Regions from separate parts of the Cellvibrio fibrivorans genome, predicted to be linked through region 2. Evidence: predicted binding sites of a transcription regulator. Region 2 holds the regulator's gene; each other region holds the start of a gene.

Region 1 (4,219 bases), on a different contig from region 2:
CCGAAACCGAAATGGAAAAAATATCTGCCAAAGCAATATCGGTTGACGGTGTGAGTGCAAATAAATTACGTGACGAAAAAGCAGCAGTTCAAGCTGATGAGGTGCAACCATGAGTAACATCAAAAGTGATTTTTTGATAAAAAAATCAGTAGTGATTCTGTTGTTAGGTTGGCTTGCCACTATGCCATCGATTGGTGTTGCCAAGGATAAACTCTGGTCAGATTTAACCAGTGAACAGCAGGTGCTATTGTTAAATGTGAAAGACCAATGGCCTGAGCTCAGCCCCGAGCTGCGTGAAAAATTAGTCACGCAGGCAGAGAAATTTAAACACATGACGCCGGCGGAACAGGCTGTATTGAGAGAGCGGTTTAATCGGTGGCAAAATCTGTCACCTGAGAGAAAAGCGCAATTGCGCGCGCGTTATCGCGAATATCAAGCGCTGCCTGCGGCAGAAAAAGCCAAACTGAAACAGCGTGTTGAGTGGTTTAATAATCTGCCGGAAGCGCAGCGCACCGCCATGCGCGAACGCTGGCAATCACTATCGCCTGAGCAGCGTGAAAAATTGCGCGACCGCTTCCGCAATATGACACCAGAGCAACGCGCCAAAGCCCGTGAACGTTTTATGCGTCGCCAGCAAAATGAAGAGTAAATAGCAGACTGTAAGATGAGGAATTTTTATGCGTGTTGCTAATTTTATTGCGGTGCTAATCAGTTCGGCACTAATTGCGTGTGGAGGCGGATCTGGTGGCGGTGCGCCCGGAGCAAGCAGCGCGTCACTTATTTCCAATCCATCCTCAGTTAATCATTCATCCTCAGCCAATAATTTTTCATCGCTCGCCACTAGTTCAGTTTCAATAATGACTCTGGAGCAGCGAGTTACCGCAGTGAATACAACAGTTGCTGATAATTCTATCTGTAAGAGTATCGATATATTTTATTGGCAAATCGGCGATAAAACTGGTGCCCTTGCAGCGGGGTGGGGTGGACGCAACGCACCGCAAAATCCTCAAGCAGAGACGGCGGAAGGCATTGGCCCCAATGTTCCCATGGGGGTTGCTTCTGCATCTAAATGGGTATTCGGTGCATATGCAATGCAGCGCGACGGTTATGCAGTATTGAGTGGGGGTAGTATCGATATTGGTGGGCGCAGCATCGCGCGCAGACAGTTTTTAAATTTCACCAGTGGCTATGATCAGGAAGAAACACCGCTGTGCTTGAAGCATACAGTCGCTGACTGTTTTACTGGCTCCATTGCCAACTACAATCCCGCGAGTGCCAATAAGTTTTCCTATAACGGCGGCCATATGCAGGCGTACGCCGTCAACCTTGGTTTAGGTGAATATCGCGATGACGACGGCTTGCTCAACGGCATTTTTCTTGCCGATGAAATTCGTCGCATTACCAATCGTTTTTCCACGCTCACCTATGATTTCCCTTCGTTGGCGGGCGGGGCAAATATGTCGCCCAACACCTATGCAGAATTTTTGCGCGCGATGCTCAATCAGGATCTTGAGTTAGGTCGATATCTGGGGGCTGATCCTGTCTGTGCCTGGGTTGATCCGGCAATTACCAATAAAACCTGCGATGCCATAGCGACCCCTATCAGCGGTAGCAGCGGCGACATCAATTACAGCGCTGAGCATTGGCATTACTCCTACGGTCACTGGGTGGAGGATGATCCTGTCGTAGGTGATGGCGCCTTCAGCAGCCCAGGTGCCTTTGGTTTTTATCCCTGGATCAGCGCCGATAAATCCCTTTATGGCATAGTGGCCCGTAAAGAGACAGTAATCGGACGTCCGGCGTTGGAATCGGTCGGCTGCGGTCGGTTGATACGCAGGGCATGGGGCAGCGGAATCGCACAGATGTGAGCTGGCTGTGGCGGCCAAATAAGGTGTTTTCTCACTTGCCATCTGAAACTGGAAGAAATAGTTCAGTTATCCCCCTGGATGCAGATTTCCCCCTGGCTTGTCTAGCTGTCGCTCGCCACTCTCTTTGAAATATAATTGTCACATAGGGCGCCCCCTCGGGGGCGCTTCTATTTTGTGTATCCCATGCGAGTTATCCAGGCTGATGTAAGGCTGTAAGCCGTTGCTGGAAATTTCGCTCTGTGCAATGACAAGGACGATGCTGTTGCATTTACTTTTCTAGTCAATCAAGTGGATTACCTATGATCGATATGTTCACTGGACTCAGTTTTGCGATGGGTCTTAGCTTGTTTTTTGCTGTTCTTTTTGTGTTGGCCTACGAGTTCATCAATGGCTTTCACGATACCGCCAACGCAGTTGCCACAGTTATCTATACCAAAGCCATGTCGCCCCATATGGCGGTTGTCGCCTCAGGTATCTTCAATTTCCTTGGTGTGATACTGGGTGGCTTGGGGGTTGCCTATGCGATTGTGCATTTATTGCCGGTCGATATGCTGCTCAATATCACCTCAGTGCACGGTATGGTGCTGGTCTTCTCGCTCTTGACGGCAGCGATCGTATGGAACCTCGGCACTTGGTATTTCGGTATTCCGGCATCCAGCTCGCACACCTTGATCGGCTCGCTCTTGGGTGTATGTCTTGCCAATGCGTTGATTACCGATATCCCGATTAGCGAAGGTGTGAATGTCAAAAAAGCTATCGATATCATGTTGTCGCTATTGATTTCACCACTGGTGGGTTTTGGCGTGGCGGCACTGGTATTGCTTCTGCTGAAGAAAATATTTACCGGCCCCAAAATCCATAAAACTCCGCAAGAGCGCGAGCAGATTGACGGTAAAAAACACCCTCCATTTTGGACGCGCGTAACCCTGGTTGCCTCGGCGATGGGCGTGAGTTTTGTGCATGGCTCCAACGACGGACAAAAAGGTATCGGCCTGATCATGTTGGTATTAATAGGCCTGACCCCGGCGCAATTTGTGTTGAATCTGGATAGCAGTACCTATCAAATTGAACGCACGCGCGATGCCGCAACCCACCTGCGTAATTTTTATAATGCCAATGAAAACAATTTGAATGGGTTGGTCGATTTCACCAAAAAAGAAGGTGAAGTGGTTGCTGACAGTTTCAAATGTAACGGCAAAGAATCGCTGGTAGTGATCAACACACTGGAGAGTCAATTAAAAGGTGTAAATCATTATTCTGATTTGAATTTAGAACAGCGCCGCAGTGTGCGTCGTTTATTGCTCTGTATTGATGACACCGCGAAAAAAGTGTCCAAGCTGGATACGATTTCCGACAAGAAAAAAGGCGACCTGAAAAACCTGCGCAAAGATCTGACTGCGACAACTGAATATGCACCTATGTGGGTAATTATCACTGTTGCCTTGGCCTTGGGTCTTGGCACTATGATGGGTTGGAAGCGCATTGTGTACACCGTCGGTGAAAAAATTGGTAAAAGTGGTATGACCTATTCACAGGGAATGTCAGCGCAAATTACCGCTGCGACAGCAATTGGGGTCGCAAGTGTGACGGGCATGCCGGTATCTACCACGCATGTACTTTCATCGGCAGTGGCCGGCACTATGGTTGCCAATCGCACAGGTTTGCAATTTTCAACCGTACGCACAATTCTGCTGGCATGGCTGTTCACTTTACCTGCTACCATTTTGTTGTCGGGCGGATTGTTCTACATAGGTACGCTGTTTATTTAATTGTATTGCGCTATTGCAAGACGCTTCTGCTTTAACGCTTGCTCCCGCACAATGCGGGAGCGGGTTTCTCGCATTTTCCCTCCCCTTACTTATTGTTCTGCTAAAACAGTGACCAGATGGTGATTGTTTAACCCGTTATGGTACATTCAGCATTGCGCAAACTGCGTAGTTCTTGCGGCGCACTCTTAATGCCTTGGTTTTTAAAAGAGGATTTTGCAATGAACTATAACGTCGGCATTTTTTTATTCCCGGAAATTGAAGTGCTGGACTTTGCTGGCCCTTACGAAGTGTTTACCACTGCAACCCGTGTTGCCGCGCGAGAAAACATTGTGGATCCCCCCGTTTTCAACGTGTATGCCATTGCAGAAAAACCTGACCCTGTGCGTGCAAGGGCAGGGCTCAAGTTTGTTCCTGATTTTCACTTCAATTCACACCCATCACTGGATTTGCTCATTATTCCCGGCGGTGTAGTTACCGCAGAGCTGGAAAAGCCTCAGGTACATGACTGGATCAATCGCGCTGCAAGTTGCACCCAGGTCACTGCTTCTGTATGCACAGGCGCATTTCTGCTTGCCAAAGCGG
Region 2 (4,219 bases):
AAGCGCTCGGTCAAACGCGGGATATGCATAGCTTCGATGCCCGGTCCGTTATCGCTGACCGATACATAGAAGTGTTTCTGGTCTTGCCAGAGCAGCACACTTACCTTGCCCTCATTGGGTGTGTATTTGATCGCGTTGATGACCAAATTGGAGAAGGCGCTGTGCAGCTCTTTCTCATTGCCCAATAACAACAAGGGTTTGGTGGTGTTGTTGCAGATCAGCGTCAGCTGCTGCTCTTTATCCTTGCTCAGCACTTCCGCTTCACTTTTGACGATGGTTAGCAGCTGCTCAATATTAATCGGTTTGTGGTTGTGCCCCGCTTCGGTCGTCTCCAGCTTGGACAGCACCAGCAAATCATTGATCAGCAGTGACATGCGTTTGGCTTGCTGTTGCATCTGCTGCAGGGGTTTATCCCAGCTGGGGGTGCTGTTGTTATCCGCAAGGGTCTCCACATAGCCATTGATTACAGTCAGCGGTGTGCGTAATTCGTGAGATACGTTGGCGACAAAGTCTTGCCGCATCTTTTCCAGATTGTGCAGCTGGGTCACATCGCGCACCACGATAAGCCGCTCCTGCTTGCCGAAGGGTGTGATTTGGAACTGCAGGTGTTTGGAGGGAAAGCGCGGCGAGGGTAGCTCCAGCGGTTCCTCGAAATTACCCTCTTCAAAATAGCTGACGAACTTGGGGTGGCGGATAAAGTTGATTACCGATTGCCCCTGGTCTTTAGTATGCAACGCCAGCATGCGGTGTGCTGCAGGGTTCCAGAAATCCAGATGGCCGCGCGCGTCGAGGATGATCAAGCCGTCTTTCAACGCTGAACTGATTTCCTGGATGCGGTTGATCACGGCCTGCAGGTTGTCTTTCTCGCCCCGCTGGTCGCGCTGCAACTGGTAGATATTGTCGAAAATCTGCCCCCAGATACCGCTCGCCTCGGGAGGGTGATCGGTTTCCTGACGCAACAGCCACTGGTTGAGGCGACGCATTTGCCAGAGCATCATCAAGATATAAATCGCACAGCCGATCAGCATCCAGAGCGCATAGTTATCGCTAAAGAAGCCAATCAAGCTGCAGATGGCGAGAATAATCAAAATACGCTGGAGTTCAGCGCTAAAACCTTTTAACAAGGGGGCCTCTCGATTCTAAATCCGTAGCCCTAGCCGACGAGCACTGCGCGACGCGCCGTAAATACATCCCTGTAGGCTCGTCTGCTAGGACTACTCACGAATAGTGTTATCAGGCTTCAATACGGGTAGAAAAACGATAGCCTGTACCGCGCACTGTCTGGATCAAATCTTCGTGGCCGTCGATAGTCAGCGCTTTGCGCAAGCGGCGGATATGCACATCCACCGTGCGCTCCTCCACATACACATTGCCGCCCCAGACGTGATCCAGCAACTGGCTGCGAGTATAAGCCCTTTCCTGATGGGTGAGAAAAAACTCCAGCAGGCGATATTCGGTCGGGCCCATATCCACTGACTGGTCATTGATGGTCACGCGGTGGCTGGCCGGGTCGAGACACAGGCCTTGCACCGTGATAGGGGCAGAGTTGATTTGCGGGTCAGCGCGGCGCAATACCGCTTTCAAACGCGCCACTAGTTCGCGTGGCGAGAAGGGTTTCGTGATGTAATCATCAGCGCCCACTTCCAGCCCCTGGATTTTGTTGTCTTCCTCACCTTTGGCGGTGAGCATGATGATGGGCGTGTTAGCAGTCACTTCATCGCGCTTCAAGCGGCGCGCGAGTTCGATGCCGCTGGTCCCTGGCATCATCCAATCGAGCAGGATCAGGTCGGGTTTTTCATCGATAATGATGCTGTGCGCATCCTGTGCGTTGCTCGCTTCCATGACTTGATACTCAGCCATTTCCAGCGCCACCCGCAGCATATCGCGAATTGCGGATTCATCGTCAACGATCAGTATTTTGCGACCAGTCATAAGTGTTCTGCCTGAAAAAACCACGGTGTGCCTCACAGGTTTGTGAAGCTATTGTTGCAGCTTATTAAATAAGTTCAGTGTTACACATTTATGACAGGTTGCAGGATATTTGGCTCCTAGCGAAAACTATAGTCCATAATAATCCCGGCAAAGACTGCTACACCCACCCAGTTATTATTGAGGAACGCTTTAAAGCAGGCTTCGCGCACGCGAAAGCGGATCAGCCACTGTTGGTAGATAAATAAACCGGCCGCTACCGCCAGACCGAGATAGTAAAAGCTGCCGAGCTCAAAGCGGTTGCCGACCAGCACCAGCGAATAGAGCGCCATGATTTGCAATACGCCGGTCATCAAGCGGTCTTGCTCGCCAAAAAGGATGGCGGTGGATTTGACGCCGATTTTCAGGTCGTCATCGCGGTCTACCATGGCGTAAAAAGTGTCGTAGGCGACGGTCCAAAGTACGACCGACAAGTAAATCAGCCACATTCCCTGATGCAATTCCCCTGCCTCTGCCGCATAGGCCATGGGTATGCCCCAAGCAAAGGCGGCACCCAGTACCACTTGCGGTAAATGGGTATGGCGCTTCATAAATGGGTAGCAGAAGGCGAGGATGAGGCCGCCGACCGACAACTTAATGGTTAGCGGGTCGGTAAACAGCACCAGCGCAAAGGCTATCAGGCAGAGTGTGATAAACAACCCAATCGCCTCACGGCTGGATACCGCACCCGTAGCCAGTGGCCGATCTTTAGTGCGCAGCACCTTGCCGTCGATCTTGCGGTCAGCGAAGTCGTTGATGACGCAGCCGGCGGCGCGCATCACTATCACCCCCAACACAAAAATCACCAGATTTTTAATGCTGGGCACGCCTTTGGCGGCGATCCATAAACTCCATAGTGTGGGCCAGAGCAACAGCAGTGTGCCAATCGGGCGATCCATGCGCGTCAAGCGCCAGTAACTGCCTGCTTTGTGCTTGAGTTGGGCGATAAAGCCAGCCTTTCCGCTATTTTTCGCTGCACGTTTGAGGATTTTTGCAGCATGGACATTCGCCCAGTCCGTGGCTGGTGTTGTTGGCTGATCACCAGTGTCAGGTGATGTAGGGCCAACAGGATCTACTGACGGTGCGATCAGTGCTGGATCCGGGACGGTAACTTTGGGTTTGCGCACCGCAGGTTTGGTGGTTGCTGCACTGGTTGCTTTTTTGAGCGTTATTTTGGCCGCGACTGGTTTGCCTTGAGCGGGTTTAGTCACTGTAGCTGCGGGTGCCTTAGCTGCTGCTTCGCTGGCAGCAGGTTTGGCGGCTTTCTTTGTCGCCGGTTTTGCCGCTGTTTTAGGTTTGGTGCTGGTGCCGCCGGCATCTGTCGGTGCAACCTTTTTCGTCGCCGGTTTTTTGGGCGCAGCAGCGGGTGGTTTTACATCGTCGGGATTTGTCATAGCCAAAACGCCGTTTTATTAAGGTTATCGGGGCAGGTGCAGCGTGAGCTGGGCGGCAAAGGCCGGTAAAAATACTTCGCTCACCAGCAGCGGCTTCTGCTGCAAGTAAAACATCGAGCGACGCCCCCAGAGTAATTGGTCGCCAACCAAATCGCCGGGGACATAGGCATGATCGCGGCTAATCCGCGCCACTGCAATGGCACTGCGTGTTAACTGTGGCTGACTGAACAAAAACGCGCCCAGCGGGCGCGTGCCCTGCTTGCGCAAATGGCGCAACCGGCCGGTCAGGCTGGCGAGTGGCAAGATACTGCGCGCAAATACCCAGGGTTCACCATTGCCGCACAGGATCACCTCACGGATCAGCGCCAGTGCCGGCCGTTTCATCCCCAGCGCATGACATTCATTCAGACACGGTAGCCCGATAATCTGCCGCACCAGTTGCACCTTGAATTGACCGCTGCTTTGGGCGATCAGGCGAGCAGTCAGGGAGCCGCTATCCGTAAGCCAATCTTGCATGGCCAGGCTTGGGCGTTGGCATTTGGCGATGCGCGCTAATGGCTGCCACGACGGTGAAGACTGGGGCAAAACCTGACTCCTTTATCGATGCGAAAAAACAGGGCGAAGGGGATGAATGGGGCGGCAGTTTATCAGCTTGCGTTCTACCGGGTACGGCATTGTGTATGGGAACCCTATGCGGAAAAAGCCAGCGCAAGTCTGCCGCAAACAAGTTATTGCAGGTAAACTCCCCCTGACTTATCGCTAAAAACCCAGGAGAGAAATCATGCATAAGACCGACATAGTAGTAGCACTGGCGAATAATACCGACCTCGGCGTCAACAAGGCTGACCTGGTGGTCT
Region 3 (4,219 bases), on a different contig from region 2:
CATAGGAGTAATCGTCTTTCGCTTCGCCTTCATCGGCGGTCAGGATAAATTTCCCATCCGGTGAGAAGGTCAGCATATCTGGCAAGGCACCTACTTTGGCGATACCTAACAATGCATAGGTTGATGTATCAAACACCACCACCGTGCCCTGCTGGGTTTTATCAACACCTTGTAACGCACCCGCCAATTTTCCATTCTTGACGGCAACACTGTTAATACCGCCAGCGTAAGGGCTGAGGTCAATGGTGGTCAGCAATGACAATTTAGTTGGGTCAGCAAGATTCAATACTTCGATGCGCGAATTCTTCAACAGGGTGCCGTTATTCAATACAAACAAACGTTTGGTGGTTGGATCATAGGCGCTAATCTCCGCTGCTGCTGCGCCGCCTTCCAATACCAGGCGCGATGCAAAACTGAATACACCGTTAGCATCACTTTGGTAAACAGTGACGTTGCCGCTGTCTTCATTGGATACCACTAACAATGGATTGCCACTAGGGCTATCAGTTGCACTTACAAACAGAATGCCTTCGGGTGCATCATCACCGGTAGTTTTGAGGAATTGTTTGAAGGTGATATTACTCATGTCGGTAATATCGTAAACCGCAACTGCATCGGCGCGTTCAAGGCCAACAAACACAAAACGTTTGGAGCCGATAATACCAATCGTCAGATTTTCCGGTTCAACGCCTTTGGCATCACTGCGGTCATCCGGATAAGCATTAGCAGTATTTGCCTGCACTTCCAGATCTTTGCCACTGTCAAACACTTGCGCACCGGTAGTGCCATTCCAGATACTAAATGAACGCGCGCCAAAACTCAGCAAGTCGCTGTAGAGTGTTTCGGCAGTTGATGACTTAGCAAATTGCGTAACAACCAAACGGCCTAATTGCGCATCTTTTTTCAATTCAACAGCATTTGGGAAATCTGATTCATCCAATGTCAGGCCAGAGACTTTTACACCTTCAACAAAATTGGTGTAGTAATCGCGCACATCGCCTTCGTTCGCGGTAATCACATAATCCATTCCGCCTTCATTAAAAGTCGCTATACCATCGGGCTGATACATACCAACTACTTTTGGATACTCGGAAAAAGCAATTTTGCTGTCTTTATCGCTCGGGTCGATTTCATTGCCGGTCGCGCCGTAATCTTTAAACCCCAGCGGAAATATATTGGTAATTGCCGGTGTACCATTGAGATTAATACGCGCAAGACCATTATTTTCCTGCAAGCTTACCCAAGCAGTTTTTGAATCGGCAGCTACAGCAATGTATTCCGGTTCAACATCTTTGGCTAAATCCGCATTCAAACCAAATACGCGGAAACCGCCTGCTTCTAATGTTGTTTCCTGATTGTTGTAGGAAGAGAAATTCAACGTAGTCACGGTTAAATTCAACGCGGGAGTTGCAAAATTTTTCAGCGCAGGTGATGCATACAATTGCGGCTTACTGGCATCGGCCAAATCAATCCAGTTGCCACCATCGGGCAGACGGCCGAAGGAATTGACATGGAAATCGCCGTAACTGATTTGATCGCGCTGCTCACCCTTGTAAAACAGGGTAATCGTTTCTTTTTTGCCGATACCAAAGGTTTCAGTACCGCCGTTCAGAATCGCACCTGCTGGAGCATTAGCGGGCAAGTTTGCACCAACGGCCAAATCCGTCAGTAAAATAATATGGCCTTTCGCCGGGATCTCTGTGCCGGCAGGAATTGGCATAGGTTTATTTCCGGTATCCGTTAATGTCCATTCGCCTGCAGCAAAGGTATAGGGCTGCTCACCTTTGTTATAAATTTCAATGTAATCAAAATTAATATCCGGGCGGCCACTGGACACGATTTCGTTGATCACAATATCCGTAGGGCCAGCAGGTGCGACCACAGCGGGCAATTTATTGCTTGCACCGGGTGTTGCTTCCAGTGCTTCGGTTTGCACATGCCATGCAGCACCATCGGGCAAACGGCCAAACGAATTAATGTGCGTGCCGTCATCCCATTTTTTCTGGTCGAGAATTTCATTTTTGTAAACTAATACCGCAGTATCGCCTTTACCCAAACCAAAATTCGCAGCACCACCGATCAAGGTAGATGCAGGCGCACCAAAAGGTACGGCGCTTTGGTCTACCGCAACCAATAAAAATCCTTTGGCAGAAATAACAGTGCCCGCTGGAATCACAATACCGGGAACCTTATCTTCAGCAAAACCTTTAATATCATTCACAGCCCACTCATTAGCTGTAAAGGTGTAATCCGCATTTGCGGCGTTGTAGAGTTCGATGTAGTCATAACCACCGCCGTCAGAACGCATTTCGTTTAACACAATTTGCGGTGCAGGTGTTGGAGCGACGGATGCAGCAACACTAGACGCAGTGCTTGAGGCAACACTCGATACCAGACTAGAAGCAACACTGGAAACTGATGATGAAAGTTGGCTGGACGATGAAGCGCTGCTGGAAGATTTATTGTCGTCACCACCACAGGCAACCAAGGTAAGGGATACGGCAGCCAATGCTGCCAACTGCGGAAACTGTTGAATAAGCTTCATAGTTATTCCTGTTGCTGAAAAATAAATAGATCCGGAACCTGCGCAAGACTTCGCAGGTGGATAGCGATTAAATGGATATTTTCGGCGACAAGACTAATCAGCGTTTATGACGGGTTCGCAACAAATTTATGACAGATTGATGACATCACACCTCCCCACTTTCTCTCATGGGGCTGCAACGAGTAACCCTATCGAAAACCATCTCAGTACGATTAACGATATTAGGCCAGCGCAAAATCGATACCGCTGGAATAAGTAATAACGGCAATGTTGGTGGCTTATTTTTTCGGACAAAAAACAAACACAGAACCATATTGGTGCAAAGCAATTTCATTCGCACCAAAATAATCAGGCACCTGCCCCAAAACAGAACCAAAACCTGCCTGTTTTTTCGCCACCACCGCCCTCTATATTCCACTTCATGAACTGGCGTACATTCTGCATGGCGTCCATTACAACTTAAAAAAATAGTCTTACCCCACTAAAACTATTACGACTCTTTAGAAACAGGTGAAGAAGACCTATGCAACAACACCATTATTTACACAGCGACCTTATGCATTTGTCGCCCGCGGAGCGAGGCTGGCTTAACTGGTATGGAAAAACAGGCAAGGTTTCCATGGGCTGGTCTTGCTGGTTAAACCGCAACCGCTATGCAGTGATGGAACAAGCATTTGAAAGCATCGCCAGTACTCGCATAAAACTATTGCAGCAGTGGGTAAAACGGCAGTGGACGCAATTGGAATCCTGTCGTAGCCAATTACAATTTCTCGACGACAGCTACGACAATATTCTGCGTAAAGCATGGCAAGTCATGGGAGACTGCACGGAATTATTTATTATCGACCAACAGGGTATGGTGACTGCCACAACCTACAATCGCCGGCTTGGTGTTCTCGATTTAAATCCGCGCGCGGTAAAAACAGGATTGGAAAATCCATTTCTGCATGGCCCTTATATCGATACGGAAACACTGCATATCGGAAAGCGCAGCTCTGCCTTTCACGATCAAGTGACATTGATGTTTTACCTACCAGTCGAATTCAACAATGGCAATAAAGGTTGCTTGTGTGCACGCTTCCCCAATGATGTGTTAGGCGATTTAATCCAACGGGAAGCAGGCCACATTTTTACTGAATCTGGCGATAATTATTTATTTATGGTGAAAGCAGTTTTTGATCCGGCAATTAAAAGCGGTACCGCTCTCTCCCGCTCGCGCTTTGAAGACAATACATTTTCACATGGCGAAAATTTAAAATCAGGTGTGCATACCGCATGGGGTGTCGTAAAAATCCAGCAGCACACAGAATTTGAAATCCGCTTTACTGACCCGGCCACTAATGAATTACATCCGGGTGTACGCGAAACGATTCGCAAAAGTAGCAATTTATTTGTCACCTACCCCGGCTACTCCGACTATCGCCATATTCCAGTGGTGGGAAAAGGTGTAACCTTTTCATTGCAGGGCTCGCCAGATACCTGGGGCATGATGTGCGAGGCGGATTTGGAAGAAGTTTATCGCCATCGCTCACTGAATTTTAAACTGATGAATATTTACACGGCTTGTGTGGGCAGCAGCTTTTTAGTAAATGCTGCACTACACGAGTACACCGACTGGTCTAATAACGCCATCAATCTATTTACCCTGTTAACCCTGGTAATCGGCGGAATTAT
Region 4 (4,219 bases), on a different contig from region 2:
CATACAGGCTTGCATATTGTTTAAATAGCACGGGGATTTTGCAGTCGTGTTTCTTGAATTCTTCCTGTAATAGTTCAAAACCTTGTTCGCTATCGAGTTTGGCAAAGCGGTGTTGTAAATCGATTAACACGTCTTCATCGATTTCATGCGGATGATTGCCTTCTGCAAGGTTTTCATCATTCGCATTTTTGACTGAGTAGTAGCGCTCGTAATAAAACACCAATAAATCGCGCAGGGCTTTTGGATAATGCGCGCTCATACTCACTGGGCCAAACACAAATCGCACTTGCGGGTGATGCGACAAATAAGCACCGAGGCCTTGCCATAAATAATCCAGGCTGGCTTTGCCCCAATAATCCGGGTGCACAAAACTGCGGCCTAATTCCAAACCTTGTTCAAGGTAAGGTGTAAGTGATGAATGGAAATCAAATAGCTCAGCGGTGTAGAGTGAATTTGCGCCTTTTTTCTTCATCAGCTTGTGTGCTTCACCCAAACGATAGGCGCCAGCGATGCAGAGTTTTTCTTCGTCCCACAAGACTAAATGGCGATAGTAGTGATCGTATTTATCCAAATCGCGGCGGCTGCCGGTGCCTTCGCCAACCATGCGAAATGTCTGTTCACGCAGGCGGCCAATTTCGCGCAGCACTACCGGATGTTGGTTGTAATCGCATAAAAATATTTTGTGATTGTCGCGCGTACTGCCAATCAGTTGCGCATTTTTAAATTCTTTTTTCAGCGCAGAGCGATCTTCAGGGTGGGCGATGGTTTTTTCCGTTACAAAAACCGGAACGTTATTTTTTTTGGATGAGTTGCCCTTGCCGATTTTATATACATGTTTTTTTAGGCGTTTAATCAGTGCTTTATCAGCCAGCTGATCAGATTCCAATGCGTGATGTGGAATCATCTCGCCCACGCGGAATTTAATTTCTGCCGAGCGCTTGTTAAACATTTCGTGGGCGAGCAGGGCAGTCGCCAGCGGTTTGAAAATCATGGAAGCGCTGTAAAACAGCATGGAATTTTTGGCGGAGACAAATATCGGCAGCAGTGGCGCATTGGTTTTGCGTGCAAAGTGTAAAAAGCCGGCCTGCCATTTTCCATCTTTAATTCCGGTAGGGCTTGCGCGGGATACTTCGCCCGCCGGGAAAATAATAATCGCCTCGTCGTTATTGAGTGCTTGCAGGATATTTTTGTAGCTCTGCTTGTAAGCGGCGCGGGTCATATTGTCGAGCGGCAGGAGTAAATCGTGCAGCGGTTCAAAGGCCATCAACATATCGTTAGCGATGATTTTTACATCTTTGCGCACTTCGCTTACCAACCGCAGCAGTGCTAAACCATCGAGTGAGCCAATGGGGTGGTTGGCGATAATAATCACCCGCCCTTGAGAGGGAATATTGTTGCGCTCGCGCTGGGAGATGCTGTAACTGAAATTAAAATATTCAAAAATCCGGTCGATAAAATCAATCCCGCGGTTGCCTTCATGCTCGCGCAAAAACGCATTGATCTCGCGCTCGTGGGTGAGCTTGCGCAGAATGCTGAGCGTGGAGTTGCGCACAATCGGCGCTTGCTGGTTAAAACCGGGGAATTTATTAGTAATGGATTGTTCGATATTGAGCATGGCAGTCACAACCTTGCGATGGGCGATACTGCAAGGCTATGACTAATGGGTGACGGTTATGTGATGGAATTGTTGCAGGTGTGTGACACTGATGTTCGAAATATTGCGAAGATCTTGCAGGTGGATTGCGGTGTCTTGTGCGAGACCGTCTGCTGCATGGGTGAAGCAAGCATTTGCAAAGCGTGCTTTGCGCGTAGCTGAACGACAACAGGTTTACCTGTTGGCAGGTCCGCTAGCGGCAGCAGTCGAGCCTACAGGGATGTATTTACGGCGCGTCTCGCACAGGACACCGCAATCCGCAACACGAATTATTAAGAAGCCGTCGCACCAACCAACTGCTCTTCCTGTTTCGCCAGCAGCGCAGCATAGGGCGCCTTCAAACCAATAAGCTTGCCGCTGTCGCTCACAATTTCCAGATGCTCCTGTAGATCACTATCGATCAAACGCTGGCTAATTAAGACTTCGCCTTTGTCCGGTTTCAAATGATTGTTGTGTTGCACCACAAAATCTTTCAGCAGCGATTTATTGGAGCTCACCGGTGCCGATAATTCATGTACCGCAGCGGCCAAATGCAAGCGTGGGCTGACGCTCTTGGCAGCGAGGCTATTGAGTAATTGCGCCGCACACACCGCGCGAAAACTGCACTCGTAAAAGGCCTCGCCGGTGAAATCGATAATGAGTGTTTCGCCCGATAACATCTGGCGCTGGCCGCTGTATAAATTCAACACGCCCTGCAATTGTTTTTCAAAACGGCGCAATACAGTGGCAAAACTTTCGCTGTTCAATTGTTGGTAAAGCTTGCCCATATTCACAATGTCCAAACTCAACCGCACCGATACTTGCTTTGGTAATTCCGGTTCGGGTTCGGGCGCTTCGTTTATCGTAGGCATTTTCTCCACTACCGCAGTGACTATCTCACTCGCGGTTGGTAGCTTATCTTTTAATTGCGACCACCACTGGCGCTGGATCGACCACCAGATCACCAGCAGCGAGAAAAATACCGCCGCCATCCACAGCATAAAAAAGCGATAGTCGCGCTCGGTGTGAACCGGCATATCCAGCGTCACTTCCAAATAACCCGCGACATTATTGTGCAATGCGATGGGCGCTGAAAAATTGTAGCGACGCCCTTTAATTTCCTGGTTGGGTTTAAAACCGCTTTGCACCAGCAGCTGGTTTTCCACATTGTGGATGGTCGCACCTACTACATTGGGATATTGGCCGACTTCGAGGAGGATCGCCTGCAGGCTTACCAAGTCCTGTTGCAGGGTCGCATTTACAGCTTGCCGTGCTGCGCTGTTGGCGAGTACCTGGCCATAGTGACTGATCTGCTCGCGCTGGTTTTGTTCGCTGTTGTGAATATAGGCCCAGGCACCAAAGGCACCGAGTGCGATCAGAAGCAGGCTGCAAAGGCTGAGCTGTGGGTAGGTGCGGTAGGTATTGATCAATGCCATTTTGTTGTTAAGTCCGTGCTCGTCATGTTGCGTTCATGATTCAACCCCAGTTCCTGCCGGGGTCGGTGGTCAGACACATGCTCGCCGCAATGGCAGCAATATGTCGTGTGGAATCGCATTCTAGCCTAAGTTATCGATGCGTGCTAAGGCACAGTTCGTATCTGGAAGCTGCTGTGAGCGGCCATGAATTCCGCTAGAATGCGCGCTTTGCGCAATCGCCCCCAAGTACATGCGGCGGTGACCGGTAGTAAAAGTTAGCACGCACCGGGCCAATACGTATGTTTGTTACCCCTTATAGAGAGGCACTGTGAACGAACTTTTATTGATTAATGCATCGGGGCAGGATCAGCCCGGCATCACCCGCGCTATTACCAATGTCCTTGCCCTGTGTGGTGCACGTGTACTGGATATAGGCCAAGCCGTTATCCACGACACCCTCGCGCTGGGCATTCTGGTCGAGCTGCGTATTGCTGCTAGCGTGCGTGCGCAACTGCTTGACCAGATCCAACAAGCTACCCAGCCACTTGGTATACAGGTGCGCTTCCAGACCATCACCGCTGAAAGCTACGAGCATTGGGCCGAGCAACAGGGCAAAACCCGTCACATAGTCACCTTGCTTGCACGCCAAATTGATGCTGCGATGATTGCTGAATTAACCGCCGTTACTTCCAGACATGGATTGAATATCGACAGCATCAACCGCTTGTCCGGTCGTGTCCCGCTTGCGGATCTGGATGCAGGTGAAGAGCAAAAAAGCAGTGCCTGTGTGGAGTTTTCGGTGCGTGGAATGCCTGCAGATTTAATGGCATTGCGCGCGGATTTTATGGAGCTCTCAGCACGTTTGAATATCGATGTCGCCTTCCAGCGCGATACGGTTTATCGCCGCAACCGCCGCCTGGTGTGTTTCGATATGGATTCGACATTAATCGAAGCAGAAGTCATTGATGAGCTCGCCAAAGCCGCAGGTGTAGGTCATCTGGTATCTGAAATTACTGAAGCAGCCATGCGCGGTGAACTCGACTTCAAGCAAAGTTTTGCACAGCGCATGGCTTTACTTAAAGGTTTGGATGAATCCGTACTGGCGGGAATTGCCGAGCAATTACGTTTCACTGAAGGCGCAGAAAAATTAATTTCCTCGCTTAAAAAACTC

What was found. The regulator PhoB, encoded in region 2, activates phosphate uptake and scavenging genes when phosphate is short. The targets are predictions, from matches to a motif close to TGTCATAAANNTGTAACA.
Region 1: a site for PhoB is predicted at 1,994-2,011, ahead of J2X05_RS05090 (inorganic phosphate transporter). Genes of this name have one in related genera too.
Region 3: a site for PhoB is predicted at 2,673-2,690, ahead of J2X05_RS11100 (choice-of-anchor I family protein). Genes of this name have one in related genera too.
Region 4: a site for PhoB is predicted at 1,686-1,703, ahead of olsF (bifunctional ornithine lipid synthase OlsF). Genes of this name have one in related genera too.

What each region holds. Positions count from the first base shown of each region.
Region 1 covers NZ_JAVDVX010000002.1:40,673-44,891, forward strand. Annotated here, with positions in the region: gene J2X05_RS05075 (hypothetical protein) at 1-113, shown strand, start outside; gene J2X05_RS05080 (DUF3106 domain-containing protein) at 110-649, shown strand; gene J2X05_RS05085 (hypothetical protein) at 678-1,868, shown strand; gene J2X05_RS05090 (inorganic phosphate transporter) at 2,168-3,637, shown strand; gene J2X05_RS05095 (DJ-1/PfpI family protein) at 3,856-4,219, shown strand, end outside.
Region 2 covers NZ_JAVDVX010000006.1:205,893-210,111, forward strand. Annotated here, with positions in the region: gene phoR (phosphate regulon sensor histidine kinase PhoR) at 1-1,124, opposite strand, end outside; gene phoB (phosphate regulon transcriptional regulator PhoB) at 1,234-1,932, opposite strand; gene ubiA (4-hydroxybenzoate octaprenyltransferase) at 2,049-2,915, opposite strand; gene J2X05_RS16300 (chorismate--pyruvate lyase family protein) at 3,387-3,947, opposite strand; gene J2X05_RS16305 (HU family DNA-binding protein) at 4,144-4,219, shown strand, end outside.
Region 3 covers NZ_JAVDVX010000003.1:592,769-596,987, reverse strand. Annotated here, with positions in the region: gene J2X05_RS11100 (choice-of-anchor I family protein) at 1-2,545, opposite strand, end outside; gene J2X05_RS11095 (methyl-accepting chemotaxis protein) at 3,069-4,219, shown strand, end outside.
Region 4 covers NZ_JAVDVX010000010.1:4,449-8,667, reverse strand. Annotated here, with positions in the region: gene olsF (bifunctional ornithine lipid synthase OlsF) at 1-1,615, opposite strand, end outside; gene J2X05_RS19995 (hypothetical protein) at 1,927-3,069, opposite strand; gene serB (phosphoserine phosphatase SerB) at 3,377-4,219, shown strand, end outside.